Regions from separate parts of the Massilia haematophila genome, predicted to be linked through region 2. Evidence: predicted binding sites of a transcription regulator. Region 2 holds the regulator's gene; each other region holds the start of a gene.
The links. The regulator LexA, encoded in region 2, represses DNA repair genes until DNA is damaged. The targets are predictions, from matches to a motif close to ACTGTATNNNNATACAGT.
Positions count from the first base shown of each region.

Region 1: ACFOPH_RS12580 (error-prone DNA polymerase) is a predicted target of LexA. The motif match lies at 1,463-1,480, and genes of this name have one in related genera.
Region 3: ACFOPH_RS09380 (ATP-dependent helicase) is a predicted target of LexA. The motif match lies at 1,894-1,911, and genes of this name have one in related genera.
Region 4: ACFOPH_RS16820 (putative DNA modification/repair radical SAM protein) is a predicted target of LexA. The motif match lies at 1,750-1,767, and genes of this name have one in related genera.

Region 1 covers NZ_JBHRVV010000001.1:2,820,070-2,824,364, forward strand. Annotated here, with positions in the region: gene ACFOPH_RS12580 (error-prone DNA polymerase) at 1-1,403, opposite strand, end outside; gene ACFOPH_RS12585 (PhzF family phenazine biosynthesis protein) at 1,515-2,357, shown strand; gene ACFOPH_RS12590 (LysR family transcriptional regulator) at 2,517-3,443, opposite strand; gene metE (5-methyltetrahydropteroyltriglutamate--homocysteine S-methyltransferase) at 3,539-4,295, shown strand, end outside.
Region 2 covers NZ_JBHRVV010000001.1:2,669,452-2,673,746, reverse strand. Annotated here, with positions in the region: gene ACFOPH_RS11915 (cystathionine gamma-synthase family protein) at 1-893, shown strand, start outside; gene ACFOPH_RS11910 (sel1 repeat family protein) at 929-1,672, shown strand; gene lexA (transcriptional repressor LexA) at 1,964-2,599, opposite strand; gene rpsF (30S ribosomal protein S6) at 2,842-3,228, shown strand; gene priB (primosomal replication protein N) at 3,274-3,567, shown strand; gene rpsR (30S ribosomal protein S18) at 3,609-3,899, shown strand; gene rplI (50S ribosomal protein L9) at 3,941-4,295, shown strand, end outside.
Region 3 covers NZ_JBHRVV010000001.1:2,118,881-2,123,175, forward strand. Annotated here, with positions in the region: gene ACFOPH_RS09380 (ATP-dependent helicase) at 1-1,865, opposite strand, end outside; gene ACFOPH_RS09385 (hypothetical protein) at 2,307-2,522, opposite strand; gene ACFOPH_RS09390 (hypothetical protein) at 2,729-2,905, shown strand; gene ACFOPH_RS09395 (chromate transporter) at 2,941-3,516, shown strand; gene ACFOPH_RS09400 (chromate transporter) at 3,513-4,100, shown strand.
Region 4 covers NZ_JBHRVV010000001.1:3,789,370-3,793,664, forward strand. Annotated here, with positions in the region: gene ACFOPH_RS16815 (UdgX family uracil-DNA binding protein) at 1-507, opposite strand, end outside; gene ACFOPH_RS16820 (putative DNA modification/repair radical SAM protein) at 504-1,736, opposite strand; gene ACFOPH_RS16825 (M16 family metallopeptidase) at 2,084-4,295, opposite strand, start outside.

The DNA.
Region 1 (4,295 bases), 150 kb from region 2:
TGGTTCTTGCAGACCTTCTCGATGATGGCGAGGTCGATGCCGAGCGCGCGGCCGCTGTCGCGTAGCGCACTCTTGGGCCGGTAGCTGATCACCACCGCGGCCAGCGCGGCGCGGGTGCGGCCGTATTTGGCGTAGATGTACTGGATGACCTCTTCGCGGCGCTGGTGCTCGAAGTCGACGTCGATGTCCGGCGGCTCGTTGCGCTCCTTCGAGATGAAGCGCTCGAACAGCAGGTTCGCCCGCGCCGGATCGACCTCGGTGATGCCGAGGCAGTAGCAGACCGCCGAATTGGCGGCCGAGCCGCGGCCCTGGCACAGGATGTCCTGCGAACGGGCGAAGCGCACGATGTCGTAGACGGTCAGGAAGTAGTGCTCGTACTGCATGTCCGCAATGAGCGCCAGTTCGTGCTCGATCTGGGCCTGCACCTTCGCCGGGATGCCTTCGCGGAAGCGCCGGTGCGCGCCGATATACGTTTCGGCGCGCAGGAAGCTGCTCGCGCTCTGGCCCGGCGGGACCACCTCGTTCGGGTATTCGTAGCGTAGTTCGTCGAGCGAGAAGCTGCAGGCGGAAGCGATACGCAGCGTCTCGTTCAGCGCTTCCTTCGCGTAGATGTTCGCCAGGCGCAGGCGCGCGCGCAGGTGCTGCTCGGCGTTCTGCGCCAGGCCATAGCCGCATTCGGCCACGGGTTTGTTCAGGCGGGTGGCGGTGAGCGTGTCCTGCAGCGGCTTCCTCGAACGCACGTGCATGGTCACATGGCCGAGCGCGACGATGGGCAGGCCGTGCTGCCAGCCCACCTCTTCCACCGTCAGGCGGTGCGCCTCGTCGAAGGCGCGGTGCAGCAGGGTCAGGCCGAGCCAGGCACGGTTCGGGAAGTGCGCGGCGATCCAGGCGGCCTGCTCGTGCAGGCGGTCGACGCCGGCCCGGTCGTGGCCGGGATAGGCCGGCAGCAGGATCGCCAGGCAGTCGGGCATGCCCTTCAAGTGGGCCAGCTCGCCCTGCGGATCGGCGATATCCTGCGGCGTCAGGAAGTAGCTGCCCTTCTCGCTGCGCGTGCGGCCCAGGGTGATGAATTCGGACAGGTTGCCGTAGCCGTTGCGGTTTTGCGCCAGCAGGATCAGCGAGAGGGCAGTACTGCCGGCCTGGCTGCCGTCGGGCTGCTTCAGGTGGAAGTGGGCGCCGACGATGAAGGGCAGCCCCGCCTTCTTCGCCTCGGCATGGGCGCGCACCACGCCGGCCAGCGAGCACTCGTCGGTCAGCGCCAGCGCCGCATACCCCAGGCGCACCGCCCGTTCGACCAGCTCCTCGGCGTGCGACGCGCCTTGCAGGAAGGAGAAATTCGAGAGGCAGAACAGCTCGGCATAGTCGGGCAGGCCCTGCATCGATGGGTCGGGCGGCGAAGGCATTGGTCGATCGGCTGGCAGATGAGTTGAGAAAAATTAAAACGTGCAAACCGCACAAAAGTACTGTATAAAAACACAGTATCACTGACGAGATCACTTTGGCAAGGACCAGCAATGCAAGTTCATGAGTTCGTGTGTTTCGGCGAGCAGCCCGGCGAAGGCAATCCGGCGCTCGTCGTCGTGGGCGGCAACGGCAACCCGGGGTGGCGCCGGGCGCTGGCGCGCGAGCGCAATCTCACCTGCGTGTTCCTCGATCCGGGCGACGGGCTCGCGTGCGACGGACTTAATACAGCGGCGGTGCTGGACTTCGTCTATCCGCACATGCGCAGTCCCCTGTGCCTGCATGCCACGCTGGCGGCGGCCCAGCTGCTGTTCGAGCGCCACGGGGGACACCAGCCCCTGAAAGTGAAAACAGCGATGCATGGCCAGTCCTTGCTGCTCATGCCCGATGGCGAGAATGTCTTCGTGCAGTTGGCGCGCCAGGAGGCGCCGCGGGTGGAGACGCTGTTGGACATCGATGCCCTCCTGCCCGAGCGCCTGCTGGCCGCGCCCGACCTGGCCCTGGCCACCGCCCCGCGTGTGGCCTCGGTCGGCAGCCCCAAGCTGCTGCTGGAAGTGGCTGACGTGGACACGCTGTACGGCCTGGCGCCGGACCTGGCCCTGATCCACGTCTGGGGGAAAGAAGTCGGCGTGAACGGCTGCTACGTCTGGTGCAGGACGGAAAAGAACAGCGGCGACGGCGAAGTCGAAGGACGCAACTTCAACCACCTGGAGCCGGGCCTGGAAGACAGCGCCACCGGCGTCGCAGCCGGCGCCCTCACCCTGGCGCTCGGCCAGGGCCTGACGCTGCGCCAGGGCCGCGCCACCGGACGCAATTGCGTGATCCGCACCGCGCTGGAAGGCGCGCTGGAGGCTGATACTGTGCTTGTCGGCGGGCTGGCACAGCGCGTCGACTGAACGCTACCGATTCCGCCACCACGGCCATCATGCACCGCGTAGGTGGGCGGCTCCACCTTCAACAGATGCGCCTCCGCGGCGTGCGCGCCGCCCACGCGTCCAACCCACGCCCGCACAGCGCGACCGCCTCACGCAGCCCGACCGTCTCACGAAGCCCGCCTACAACAGGCTAATCCCCGGCAAGGACAACAGCGAGGTCTCGCGCATCACCTGCACGAAATCGAGCAAGCAGGCATTCCCCGCCAGCCGCTTCGGCGTCACCGCATACAGCCGCCCCGTCAAGCCGTCCGGCCCGATGCGCTGGCGCGCCACATAGCCCCGCTCCAGGTAGCCGTTGACCGCCCACAGCGGCAAGGCCGCCAGTCCGCGTCCGCTCGCCACCAGTTGCAGCATGCCGACCGTCAGCTCGGTCGTGCGCCGCGGTGGTTCGACCCCGGCGGGCTTGAGCACTTGCCGCACCAGGTCCAGCATGTCGTCCGGCACCGGGTAGGTAATCAATGCCTGGGTCGCGAAATCCTGGGCCGTCAGGTGCGGCTTGGCGAGATAGGGGTGGTTCAGCGGCAGGATCGCGACCATCTCGAATTCGAACAGCGGGTGGAAGTCGACCTCGGTCTCGCTCTCGTCCAGCTCCGACACGATCGCCACCTCGGCGCGGTCCTGGTGCAGCAAGCCGATCGGATCGGCCTGGAAGCCGGAGACGATGTCCTGCTCGACCTCGGGCCAGCGCGCGCGCAGCGCGTCCATCGACGGCATCAGCCAGTCGAAACAGGTGTGGCATTCGACCGCGATGCGCAGCTTGCCGGTGGCGTTGCTGACCAGGCGCGCCAGGTCGCGCTCGGCCGCGCCGACAAGGGGCAGGACCTGCTCGGCCAGCGCCAGCAGGCGCTGGCCGGCCGCGGTGAAGGCAACCGGCGCCGACTTGCGTTCGAACAGGCCGGTCTCGTACTGCCGCTCCAGCGCCAGCACCTGGTGCGACAGCGCCGATTGCGTCACGTTCAGCAATTGCGCCGCGCGCGAAATGGTGCCGGCCTCCTTCAGGGCCAGCAGGGTGCGCAGGTGGCGCAGTTCAAGGATGGAAGTCGCCATGAATTATTTTCACGTTTTCTCAAAATTTATTCGTTTGAATTATGCACGAGTTCTGACGACAATCCTTAGCATTGTTCATACAAATTGAGATTATCATGATTAGAATTCATACCCTCGGCTACCCACGCATTGGCCTGCAACGCGAGCTGAAGTTCGCCCTCGAAGGTCACTGGCGCGGCGAAACGGACGAGGCGCAACTGGAAGCGGTCGGCGCCGCCCTGCGCGCACGCCACTGGCAGCAGCAGGCGCAGGCCGGGCTCGACTTCGTCACGGTCGGCGACTTCGCCTTCTACGACCACGTCGCCAACCACATCCAGCTGTTCGGCTGCGAGCCAGCGCGCTTCGGTTTCGACGGCGGCGAGTCAACGCTGGCGCGCTACTTCACGCTGGCGCGCGGCGTCGCCCGCGAACCCACTGGCAGGCATGAGGGTCAGCATGACAGCGCGGCCTGCTGCGCTGGGCACGGCGGCGGCAAGCCGGCGCTGGAAATGACCAAGTGGTTCGACACCAACTACCACTACCTGGTCCCCGAGTTCGACCGCGCCACCCGCTTCGCGCTGGCCTCCGACCGCCTGCTGGCCGAGGTCGCCGAGGCGCAGGCGCTCGGCCACCAGGTCAAGGTAGCGCTGCTCGGCCCCCTGACCTTCCTCTGGCTGGGCAAGGCGAAGGAGGACGGCATCGACCGGCTCGACCTGCTGGACGAGCTGCTGCCGGTCTACGTGCAACTGCTGGTGCAACTGAAGCGTGCAGGCGTGGCCTGGGTCCAGCTCGACGAACCCATCCTCGGCCTCGACCTGCCGGGCGCCTGGCTGCTCGCCTTCGAGCGCGCCTATCACCAATTGGCCACCAGCC
Region 2 (4,295 bases):
ACAGCCTGTGGCAGACGGTGGCGGGGCAGGGCGTGCAGGTGAGTTTTGTCGACGCCACCGACGTCGCCAATGTCGAGGCGGCGCTGCAGCCGAACACCCGCTTCGTGTTTGTCGAGACGATCGCCAATCCGCGCACCCAGGTCGCCGACCTGGCGCGCATCGGCGCGCTGTGCCGCGAGCGCGGCATCCTCTACGTGGTCGACAACACCATGACCACGCCGTATCTGTTCCGTCCGAAGACGGTCGGTGCCGGCCTGGTCGTCAATTCGCTGACCAAGTCGATCGCCGGCCACGGCATCGCCCTCGGCGGCGCGCTGACCGACACGGGCCTCTTCGACTGGAGCGCCTACCCGAACATCGCCGCCAACTTCCGCAAGCAGCCGCCCGCGGCCCAGGGCATGGCCCAGCTGCGCGCGAAAGCCCTGCGCGACTTCGGCGCCTCGCTCGGGCCGGAAGCGGCGCACCACATTGCGGTCGGCGCCGAAACGCTGGCGCTGCGCATGGAGCGCACCACCGCCAATGCGCTGGCGCTGGCGCGCATGCTGGAAGCGGACCCACGCGTCGCCGCCGTCCACTATCCGGGCCTGGCATCGCACCCGCAGCACGGCATCGCGGACGAACTGTTCCGCGCCGGCGGCTCGCTGCTCAGTTTCGAGCTGAAGGACGGCATCGACTGCTTCGACTACCTGAACCGCCTGAAGCTGGCCATCCCCGCGAGCAACCTGGGCGACACGCGCACCCTCGTGATTCCGGTGGCGCACACCATCTTCTTCGAGATGGGGGCCGAGCGCCGCGCCAGCATGGGCATCGCCGAGTCCCTGATCCGGGTCTCGGTGGGCATCGAAGATACCGAGGACCTGCTGGAAGACTTCCGGGCAGCGCTGGACGCCTGATCGACCTCAATCACCTGACTGGACGACGCGAATACATGAAAAAGAATGCGCTGACACTTGCGGGCCTGCTGCTGGCCGGCCTGCTGCAGGCGGGCCTGGCCCATGCCGGCGAACTGGAGAATGCCAAGGCCTTGTTCGAGCAGAAGAAGTATCCTGAAGCAATGGCCGTGTACACCAAGCTGGCGAACGCCGGCAACGTCGAAGCCCAACAGCTCCTGGGCCAGATGTACTGGTATGGCGAAGCCGGCACGGTCGACGAGGCCAAGGCGACGATGTGGTTCCAGAAGGCCGCCGCCGGCGGCAACAAGGTCGCCGACGCGTCGCTCGAGATCATGAAGCAGCGCGTGGCGCGCCGCGCCGACATCGATTACTGGATGTCGAAGTACGACGGCGAGGAACTGCGGTCCGGCAAGTTCCGCTGCCCCAAGCCGCGCGTGCCCGCGATCTCGAAGCAGGCCGAGGAGATCGACCGGGTCTCGAATGCGATCAACAAGTGGCAGGACTGCTACAACGGCTTCGTGCAGAACCTGAACGCCGCATCGCCGCTCGACAAACAGATCCCGCCTGACGTCGCCAAATTGATGAACCTGGCGGAAATGGAAAAGGCCAAGGCCCACCTGGCCCAGGTCCAGGAAAACCTGTCGGAAGACGCCAAGGTCGGCGCCAAGATGGTGCTGGCCGACGTCGCCGTATGGCGCAGCGCCACCGAGGCCTACATCGCGGAGCACAATGCGATCGTCAACAAGGCGCCGAAGGACCAGTCGTTGCGCACGAAGTAAGCGCAGAGGTAAGGCAAAAAGGCCGCGTCAGCGGCCTTTTGTTTTCGTAGGGTGGGGTCTCGACCCCACGCGGTACAGCGATTGATCAGCCGCGCCATGTCGCGCAGCAGTGATACGGTCGGCCTGCCGGATGAGGTGGCGAGTTGCAAGCCTTGCGCCGCGTGGGGTCGAGACCCCACCCTACGGAACCCGGCAATGCGACGCTTCGCCAATACCGTTCCCCGCACAAATCCCATCAAGCAAAAAGGCCGCGTTAGCGGCCCTTTCAGCGTTCGACTTGGTATGTGCGGCTCAGTGCCAGCTACGCATCAGCCCCACCGCCAGCCCTTCGAGCGCGAACTCGTCTTCCGGTTCGACGCGGATCACCTTGAAGTCCGGGTTTTCCGGCAGCAGTTCGATCACGTCGCCGGTCTTGCGGTAGCGCTTGACGGTCACGTCCTCGCCCAGGCGGGCGACGACGATCTGGCCGTTCTTGGCGCTGTCAATTTTCTTGACCGCCAGGAAGTCGCCGTCCATGATGCCGGCGTCGCGCATCGACCAGCCGCGCACCTTCAGCAGGAAGTCGGGGCGGGCGCCGAACATGGCCGGGTCGACGTTGTAGGTTGCCTCCACATGTTCCTGGGCCAGGATGGGCGAGCCCGCGGCGACGCGGCCGACCAGCGGCAGCGACATCAGCAGGGCAGGCGGGATGGCCGGAACCGCTGGCTCCGATGCCGCCCCGATCAAGCGGATGCCGCGCGAGGTGCCCGAGACGATCTCGATCGCGCCTTTGCGGGCCAGCGCCTGCAGGTGCTCCTCGGCCGCGTTGGCCGACTTGAAGCCCAATTCCTTCGCGATTTCGGCGCGGGTCGGCGGGAAGCCGGTGTTGTCGATCGCTTCCTTGATCAGGTTGAGGATCTGTTCTTGCCGTGCAGTGAGCTTGAGCATGGATGTACCACTGGTTATCGATTCAGACTGTATTTTTGTACAGTAGTCCGAAGAATGCAAGGGGAATCGGCCTTTTTCCGGCATTTTTCCGCGCTTTTTCGGGCGTGGCTGTCGCGAAAGCGGGACGGCAGGCCCCGGATTGTGTTGCTGTCCGCTTCGGGTTATAATTGCAGGCTTTCCCTTCCCACACTCGTCTTGACGCCGAGGTGGGCATTTGTTTAAACGTCCTCAAGGAGTGTTGCATGCGTCATTATGAAATCGTTTTTATCGTCCACCCGGACCAAAGCGAGCAAGTCCCGGCGATGATCGAGCGTTACAAGACCACGGTGACCAGCCGCGGCGGTAACATCCATCGCGTGGAAGACTGGGGCCGTCGCCAGATGGCTTACCAGATCCAGAAGCTGCCGAAGGCACATTACATCTGCATGAACATCGAGTGCGACAACGAGACCCTGGTCGAGCTGGAAACCGCATTCAAGTTCAATGATGCCGTGCTGCGTCACCTGACCGTGAAGATGAAGAAAGCTGAAACCGCTCCGTCGCCAATGATGAAGTCGGTCCAGCGCGAAGACGCAGCCAAGAGCCACCGCGCAGAAGCTCCGGCTGCTGCCCCGGCCGCCGCTGCCTAAGGTCTTTCGCCAGATTTCGTGGACGGGCCCAGTGCCCGACGTGCAGTGAACCAGCTCCAGGTCGTCGCTACCATCGCTGAACGCGACCTGTTGCGCTACACCCCCGCCGGCGTGCCGGTCGTCTCGGCAATCCTGATGCACAGTTCGCAGCAGGTCGAGGCAGGGGTGACGAGGTTGGTCGAGTTCGAGATTTCCGCGTTCGCCGCGGGCGAGATTTCGGGCCGATTCGCCAGCGCCGAGCTCGGCGCCGCACACCAGTTCACGGGATTCCTGGCCAGGAAGAACCGCAACAGCAAAGCCCTGGTGTTTCACATCATTGATTTCAGTGCTGCCGCTTAATTACCCAGCGGCCCACCTTTTAGATATACAGGAGCCTCAAAATGGCATTCGGTAAAAAGTTCGACAAAAACAAAGCCAAAGAAAAACTGAAGCGCAAACAGCAGAACCCGCTGTTCAAGCGCAAGAAATTCTGCCGCTTCACCGCCGCCGGCGTTGAACAGGTCGATTACAAAGACGTCGACACCCTGAAGGACTTCGTCCAGGAAAACGGCAAGATCATGCCGGCACGCCTGACCGGCACCAAAGCGCACTACCAGCGTCAAGTGGACACCGCGATCAAGCGCGCACGTTACCTGGCCCTGCTGCCGTACACCGACCTGCACAACGCTTAAGTCGCTACGGCAACGAGCACAAGTAAATACTGGAGAATAATATGCAAGTTATCCTGCTGGAAAAAGTCGTCAACGTCGGCAACCTGGGCGACGTCGTCAAGGTCAAGGACGGTTACGCACGTAACTTCCTGATCCCGCAAAAAATGGCCCGCCGCGCTACCCAGGCTGCTGTGGCCGAGTTCGAAGTCAAGCGCGCCGAACTGGAAAAAGCTGCTGCCGAGAAGCTGGCTGCTGCACAAGGCCAGGGCGAAAAGCTGAGCGGCATGACCATCACCATCGCGCAGAAAGCCGGCGTCGACGGCCGTCTGTTCGGTTCGGTCACCAACTTCGACATCGCTGAAGCCCTGAGCAAGCAAGGTTTCGCCGTCGAAAAGGCGCAAGTGCGCATGCCGACCG
Region 3 (4,295 bases), 550 kb from region 2:
TACAACAGGCGCCGCTCTTCCTCGATATCCTCGGCGCTGCCGGTGCTCATGTCGGAGGGAATGCAGCCGTCGATCACGTTCAGCACGTGGACCGACTTCCACTCCTGGCCCTTGGCCGAGTGGATCGTCGACAGGATCACGTAGTCCTCGTCCAGCAGCGGCGGGCCGGCGCGGTCGCTGGTCGCCTCGGGCGGATCGAGCGTGATCTCGGCCAGGAAACTCTCGCGGTTGCCATAGCCGCCGGCCAGCTGGGTCAGCTGCTCCAGGTCGGCCGCGCGCACCGGGGCGTCGTCGTGCAGGCGCTCCAGGTGCGGCAAATACCACTCCTTGGCCAGCTCCAGGTCCGCCGGCCAGCACAGGCCGGGCGTGCGCAGGCGCCGGTAGAGGGCGACGAAGGCTTGCCAGTCGCCCTGGGCCTTGGCCGGCGCTTCGAAGGCCTCGATTGCCTGCACGGCCTCGGGCGCCGCGGCGACAGCGTCGAGCAGGCGCGTGGCGGTGGCCGGACCGATGCCGGGGATGAGTTGCGCCACGCGAAATCCCGCCAGCCGGCCGCTGGGATTTTGTGCGAAGCGCAGCACCGCCAGCACATCCTTGATGTGCGAGGCTTCCAGGAACTTCAGGCCGCCGAACTTCACGAAAGGAATGTTACGGCGCATGAGTTCGAGCTCCAGTGCCGCGCTGTGGCTGGCGGCGCGGAACAGCACCGCCTGGGCGGTGAGCTTGATGCCGGCTTCGCGGTGCTCGAGGATGCGGTTGCAGACCCAGCGCGCCTGTTCGGCCTCGTCGGGAATCAGGACCAATTGCGGCAGGCCGGTCGCGGCCTTGTCCGTCCACAGGGTCTTGGCGTGGCGCTCGAGCGCGGCGGCGATCACGGCGTTCGAGGCGTCCAGGATCGGCTGGGTCGAGCGGTAATTGCGGTCCAGCGTGATCACCTCGGCCGGCTGCGAGAACTGCTTCGGGAAGTCGAGGATGTTGCGCACCGTCGCGCCGCGGAAGGAATAGATCGCCTGGGCGTCGTCGCCGACCACCATCACGCCCTGGCCATCGGGCTTCATGCCGCTGATGATCGCCGACTGCAGGCGGTTGGTGTCCTGGTATTCGTCGACCAGCACGTGGTCGAACAGCGCGCCCAGTTCCGGTCCCAGTTCGGGATCAAGCGCCATCTCGGCCCAGAACAGCAGCAGGTCGTCGTAGTCGAGCACGTTCTGTTCCTGCTTGGCGTCGACGTAGGCGCCGAACAGGCGCTTCAATTCGTCTTCCCATTCGCTGCACCAGGGGAAGGTGCTTTGCAGGACCTGGGCCAGCGGCTCGCGCGAATTGACCACGCGCGAATAGATGGACAGGCAGGTGCCCTTCAGCGGAAAGCGCTTCTGGGTCTGGGTCAGGCCGATCTCGTGGCGCACCAGGCCCATCAAATCTTCGGCATCGCCGCGGTCGTGGATGGTGAAGGACGCGTCCAGGCCGATGCGGCCGGCGAATTCGCGCAGCAGGCGCGCCCCGATGCTGTGGAAGGTGCCGGCCCAGGGCAGCGTCGTCACCTGCGCCGTGGCACGACCCGCGCTGCCCATGATGCGCTGCAGGACATTGCCGGCGCGCCGGGTCATCTCGTTGGCCGCGCGCCGCGAGAAGGTCAGCAGCAGGATGCGCTGGGGATCGGCGCCGCCCTGGATCAGGCGCGCCACCCGGTGCGCCAGGGTATTCGTCTTGCCGGAGCCGGCGCCGGCCACCACCAGCAGCGGCCGCGTGGCCGGCGCCCCGATGTCGTGCTCGACGGCGGCGCGCTGCGCCGGATTCAAGCTGGCAAAAGGATCGTCGGCGGTCGTGGGGTCGGACGAGATCGTTGAGGGTGCGGCGGCGACGGTCATGGAAGAAGGACAGGGAGCGGACAGCTCAACTGTACATTTGTCCAGTACGCTTTCGCAAGTGCATTTTGCATTCCAAATCGACAAGCTTGTGGCAAAAAGCGCGCACCTGTCTCGCCGCCTCTTCAAACCTTCCCCTAACAAGCTGTGCTAAGTGGGCGAATCTAAAGGGCTTTTCGGGATATCCACAAAGTTTGTGAATAACTTTGTGGAAAAGCCGGGGCTTGACATCGCGAAAGCGCGGCAGGATGCGGCTTTCAACAAAATGCCCAAACGGCGTGCAATGCCGAACACAAGGAAAATCAATGACTTGCACGCATTTCCAGAGACTGGCGTGCAAGTGTGCTGGAATTAAAAAAAAGAAATTTTTGTGTATAAGCGAGGCCCTTGCGGCGCCACAAAGATGCAGTTCTGATATCGCATATCCAACCTGCAGAGCAACTTTTACTGACTGGCACGGCGTCGCGCCGGTTCCAGCAAGACCCGTTCGATCACGGCGCACGCGACATTACGCGAGCGCAGGTACTCGACCGCGCACATCGTGTTGGCATTCGACTGGACCGCGATCCCGTCGTCGACGATCACGCGCTGCCGGACATCGGTACGGGCCTCACCCGCGTCCAGTACGGCAACGCCGCCTGGGTCTGCACTCTGCGCCATCCGTCCCCCACCTTGTCGTCGTTAAACTCCTTGCGTAAAGGAGTATTGATCAAGAAGCGCCAATGTCAATGTCATTTTTCCATCGAAAAACAAATAAGAGCGGCGCCGCCTCCCCTTCGCATCCCGCCATCCATCCTTGCGCCATCCATTTCCCAGGACGCCTAGAATGGCCGCGCTGTTCCCATCAATCCACCAGCGAGGCATCCATGAGCACGACATCTCAACCGGATATGAACCCTGGCGACGAAGCCGCGCCCGGTACGCCCGGCGCCGGCGAAGACATCTGCGACGCCTGCTCGGGCAGCGGCAAGCAGGCCGACGGCAAGCCCTGTCCCCAGTGCGGCGGCAGCGGCAAGGTCATGCGCGGGATCGGAGGCGGTTAGTTGCGTAGTAGAAACATCAAGGCGATAATCGCTGCATGACGACCGAGCCATCCAGCGACCATCCGCGCCCCGCCACCCTGCCCGACCTGTTCATCGCCTTCACGCTGCTGGCCCTGCAGGGCTTCGGCGGCGTGATGGCGGTCGTCCAGCGCGAGATGGTCGAGCGCCGGCGCTGGCTGACCCAGGACGAATTCATCGAAGATTGGGCGGTGGCCCAGATCATGCCGGGACCGAACGTGGTCAACCTGTCGATGATGATCGGCGCGCGCTACTTCGGCCTGGCCGGCGCCATGACCGCCCTGGCCGGCCTGCTGGCGGCGCCGCTGGTGCTGATCCTGCTGCTGGCCACCGTGCATGCCCGCTTCGCCGGCAATCCGTACGTCGCCGGCGCCCTGCGCGGCATGGCGGCGGTCTCCGCCGGGCTGATCGCCGCCACCGGCCTGAAACTCACGAATGCGCTGGCGCGCAATCCCATGCCGCTGGCCTGGTGCATCGCCATCGGCGCGCTGGCCTTCGTGCTGCTGGCCCTGGTCAAGGCGCCGCTAATCTCCGTGTTGCCGCTTCTCGGCGGCCTCGGCTTCATCCTGAGCTACCGGAAGCTGAAGTCATGAGCGCCCAGGCCGTCGCCCTGAGCCTGTCCTGGCACGACTGGCTCAACCTGTTCGCGCATTACCTGATGCTGTCGCTGATGTCGCTCGGCGGCGCGATCGCGACCACCTCGGAAATGCACCGCTTCCTGGTCGAGCAGCGCGGTTGGCTGACCCAGGCCCAGTTCAACGATTCGATCGCCCTGGCCCAGGCCTCGCCCGGCCCGAACGTGCTGTTCGTGGCGCTGATGGGCTGGCAGGTCGGCATGAACGCCGGCAGCACCACGGCCGCCTTCCTTGGCGTCGCGACCACGATGATCGGCATCATGCTGCCCTCGACCGTCTTCACCTACCAGGTCGCCCAGTGGGGCCACCGCAACCGCGAACTGCGCGCCGTGCGCGCCTTCAAGCAGGGCATGGCGCCGATGGTGATCGCGATGCTGCTGTCGACCGCCTGGATCCTGGCCAGCTCGGGCGCGCGCGGCGCGGCCGACTGGCCGCTGTGGCTGCTGGCCATTGCGAGCTGCGTGGTGGTCTGGCGCACCAGGATTCACCTGCTGTGGGTGCTGGGGGCCGGGGCCGTGCTCGGGGCGTTCGGGATCGTGTGAAGGCTGGCGCGCGGCTTTTCGGCTGATCGAGCATTCTACGGCGTGGGTTCAAGAACCCACCCTACAAACCGGTTTTACGTAGGGTGGGTTCTCGAACCTACGCGGTACGACATCCGATCAATCGAAACGCCACGCGTTGCCCGCCCCAAACTGAACCAAACTGGCATACTTGCACCGTCACCCAACAACGGATAA
Region 4 (4,295 bases), 1.1 Mb from region 2:
GTCGTGACGCGGCTCGAACCAGGCGACGAAGCGCGGCGGGCCGGCGGCCTCGGGACGCTCGCGGAATCGGATGTAGGCATGCATGTCGTGCTCCTCGCGGCGCACCGCCTTTACCATCGAATGCAATCGCGCGCCGTCGGCGTCGGCGGCGGATTGCACGTCGTGCTCGCCCTGGGTCCAGCGCCAGATCACGCGGTAGAGAAAAGCCCAGCGGTCCGGCATGCGACAGCAGGCCGCCGTCTGCAGCATGTCCATCAGCGAGCGCGGCAAGTGCGGTGGCGGTTTCGGTTCGTTCAAGCCGATGGAGGCATTATGCGTGGGCTCGACTGGCGCCGGCGCACCCGAGAACAGGTCGGCCGCGAGCAGGTCCGGCGCACCCGGCTGGCTCCAGGTGACGAGCTCGGGCGCAACGGAATGGATGAGGAGATCGCGCGCGGCGTCGCGCCATTCGGCGAAATTCGCGACCGCCAGCGGCTGGCCGGCGGCAACCGCTGCGGCCGCGCTCATGCCGCCTGCAATTCCGGCCAGAGGTTCATCTGCCGGGGCGCGTCGGCCAGGTGGCGCCGCAGCAGGTCGGAACTGGATTGTCCCTGGGCCGGCTTGTAGTCGGCCGTGACGACGAAGGGGGCGATCTTCTTCATGCTGCAGCGCAGGCGGGATAAGTCTTCCCAGCGCACCCGCCGCACCCGGCGCAGCTCGACGATGCGCTTGGCGTTGCGCAGGCCGATGCCGGGGATGCGGGCGATCATTTCGGCGTCGACCCGGTTCAGGTCCATCGGGAAGTGCTCGCGGTTGGCCAGCGCCCAGGCCAGCTTCGGGTCGACGTCGAGCGCCAGGTTGCCGGCCTTCGGCATCAGTTCCCCGGCCGTGAAACCGTAGCCGCGCAGCAGGAAGTCGGCCTGGTACAGGCGGTGCTCGCGCAGCAGCGGCGGCGGCGCCAGCGGCACGCTCTTCGGGCTTTGCGGGATCGGGCTGAAGGCCGAGTAGTACACGCGCTTGAGTTTATAGCTGCCGTACAGGGTTTCGGCGGTGTTCAGGATGGTGTGGTCGTCGCTGGCGTCGGCGCCGACGATCATTTGCGTGCTCTGGCCGGCCGGGGCGAAGCTCGGCGCCTTCGGCTCCTCGGCCTTTTCGTCGAGCTTGCGGCGGATCGAGCCCATCGCCAGTTTGATCGTGTGCACGTTCTTTTCCGGCGCCAGGCGCGTGACGCTGTCGTGGGTCGGCAGCTCGATGTTCACCGACAGGCGGTCGGCATAGCGCCCCGCCTTCGCAATCAGGGCCGGATCGGCGTCGGGAATCGTCTTCAGGTGGATGTAGCCGCGGAAGTTGTGGTCTTCGCGCAGGCGGCGCGCCACTTCCACCAGTTGCTCCATCGTGTAGTCGCTCGAACGGATGATGCCGGAGCTGAGGAACAGGCCGTCGATGTAGTTGCGCAGGTAGAAATCGTGGGTGAGCTTCACCACTTCGTCGACCGAGAAACGCGCGCGCGGCACGTTCGAGCTGCGCCGGTTGACGCAGTACTGGCAGTCGTAGACGCAGAAGTTGGTGAGCAGGATCTTCAGCAGCGAGACGCAGCGCCCGTCGGGCGTGTAGCTGTGGCAGATCCCCATGCCGGTGGTGGCGCCGATGCCGCCGTCGCTGCCGTCGGAAGCGCGCTTGGGCGCGCCGCTGCTGGCGCAGGAGGCGTCGTATTTGGCGGCGTCCGCCAGGATTTCGAGCTTGTCGGTAAGTTCCATCACGAAAGGTGGAGCTGTATGGATGTACAGTATATACCAGTCGCGTCCCGCGCGGCGCGCGGGTGAGGTTGGGGGACAACAGGTTTGGTTGGGGCGGTGCGGGTTTGCCGTTTGATGCGTTGGCGGATGGCGTACGGTCGGGTTCAAAAAACGACGCCACAATGCGGCGTTTCGCGTGGGCACGGGGTGCCCACCCTACGGTTGGCGTTCTGGCCGCAACACCGTTAACAACGCGATGCTTCCCGTAGGGTGGGCACCTGTGCCCACGCGCTACGTGTTCATCCATGCACCCGCAGCGGCGGCACATCACCCGCAAACGCCGCCGCGAGTCGCAACCAGGCCAGGCCTTAGCGCACCGGCTTGCCATCCTGGTCGAGCACCACCACCTCGCCCCAGCCCAGCGCGCGGATCCCGGCTTCCACCTTGCGCAGGTCGCCGATCACGATCCAGGTCACCTCTTCCGGCTTGACGAACTTGCCGGCGGCCTGGCCCAGCTGCTGCGGAGTCAGCGCCTTGACGTTGGCGGCGTACTTGCTCCAGTAGTCGTCCGGCAGGCCCAGGTTGACGGTCGCCAGCGCCGCGCCTTCGAGCGCGTTCAGGGTGCCGAAGCGGCCGGCCAGGCGCGAGGTCATGTTGCGCATGATGCTCTCGTACTCGGCGCCGACCAGCGGACGCTCGCCGGCCACGCCCTGCACTTCCTTGCGCACTTCGCGCATCGCCTCGACCGTCTTGTCGGTCTGTACCGGCGCCATAGTGACGAAGCTGCGCTGGCCGCGCACTTCCGACAGGCGCGCGCTGGTGCCGTAGCTCCAGTGCTTGTCCAGGCGCAGGTTGCGGTTCAGACGCGAGGTCGCGATGCCGCCGAAGTTGGTCATCACCGGTTCGATCGCCAGGTCTTCCGGCTGGCCGTAAGGCAGCGACAGCTGGGCGGCGACGATGGTCGACTGCGGCGCGTCCGGCTTGTCGATCAGGTAGATCTTGCGCGGTGCGCTATTCGGCGCGCCATTTACCTGCTTGGCCGGCGCCGTGCCGGCGGCCCACTTGCCGAACGCCGCTTCGAGCGCCGGCAGCAGCTTGTCCATGGTGACGTCGCCGGCCACGACCAGGGTCGCGCTGCCCGGCTTGAACCAGGTGGCGTGCCACTGCGCCAGGTCGTCGCGCGTGATGCCGGCGACGCTGGTTTCGTAGCCGCTGGCCGGCTTGCCGTAGACGTGCTCCTGGCCGTACAGCAGGCCCGGCAGGATGCGCGTCGCCAGGCTGTTCGGCTGCGCCTTCTCCTGGCCGATCTGGGCCACGCGGCGCTGCTTTTGCAGCGCGAACTGGTCTTGCGGGAAGCTCGGCGCCAGCGCCGCCTCGGCCATGATCGCCAGCGAAGGCGCCAGGTTGGCGGCGGTGGCCTGCAGGCGCACCAGCGACTGGTCGGGGCTGGTGCCGGTGGACAGGCTCGCGCCCAGGTTTTCCAGCGCGTCCGACAGCGCAAAGGCGTCGCGCGTCTTCGTGCCCTTGTCGAGCAGGTCCAGGGTCAGCGCGGCGGCGCCGGCTTTCGCGGCGGTGTCCGAGGCGGTGCCGGCGTCCACCGCCAGGGTCGCGTTCACGATCGGCGCGCTGTGGCGCTCGACCAGGATCACCTTCAGGCCGTTCTTCAGCTGGGCGCGCTGCAGGGCCGGGAACTTCACGTCCGGCGCCTCGCCCAGTGCCGGCAGCTGCTTGCGGTCGATGGTTGATTTCGTCGCCGCCAGCTTGGCGAACGGACGCACCGTCATCGTGTAGTGGTTGGCGCGCAGCCAGCGCTGGCCGGCGGCCTTCACGTCGGCCGGGGTGGCCTTGGCCATCTGCTCCAGGCGGTCCAGGTAGGCGTCCGGCGTACCGCCATAGGTCATGCTTTCGGCCAGCACGTCCGAGCGTCCGCCCATGCCGCCCAGGCGCTCGATGCTGCGCGAGAAGCCGGCCAGGCTGCTGGTCTTCACGCGCGCCAGTTCGGCCGCGCTCGGGCCCTTGTCCAGCGCCTCGGCGACGATGGCATCCAGCTCGCGCTCCACCAGCAGCGGGTCGACGCCCGGCTTGACGGTGACGACGATGTTGAAGGTGCCGCCCAGCTCGGCGTCGTTGACGTAGGTGCTGACGTTGGTGGCCAGGCCCTTGTCGTAGACCAGGCGCTTGTCCAGGCGCGCGCTCTTCGAGCCGGCCAGCACCTCGGCCAGCAGCGCCAGGCGCGGCGTGTCGGCGTCCTTCCACGAAGCGGCGTGCCAGCTGCGGTAGATGCGCACCTGCGGCACGTGGTCTTCCATCTCGTCGCGGATGTTGCGCTCGAGCGTAGGGATCCAGGTTTCAAGACGCGGCAGCGGCGGGCCCGGCGGGATCGCGCCGAAGTATTTGTTCACCAGTTCCAGCGCGCGCTCGGGCGTGATGTCGCCGGCCAGCGAGATCACCGCGTTGTTCGGGCCGTAGTAGGTGCGGTACCACTCCTTGATGTCGTCCAGCGAGGCGGCCTGCAGGTCTTCCATGTAGCCGATCGTCGACCACGAATACGGGTGCGAGTACGGGTACATCTTGGCGGAG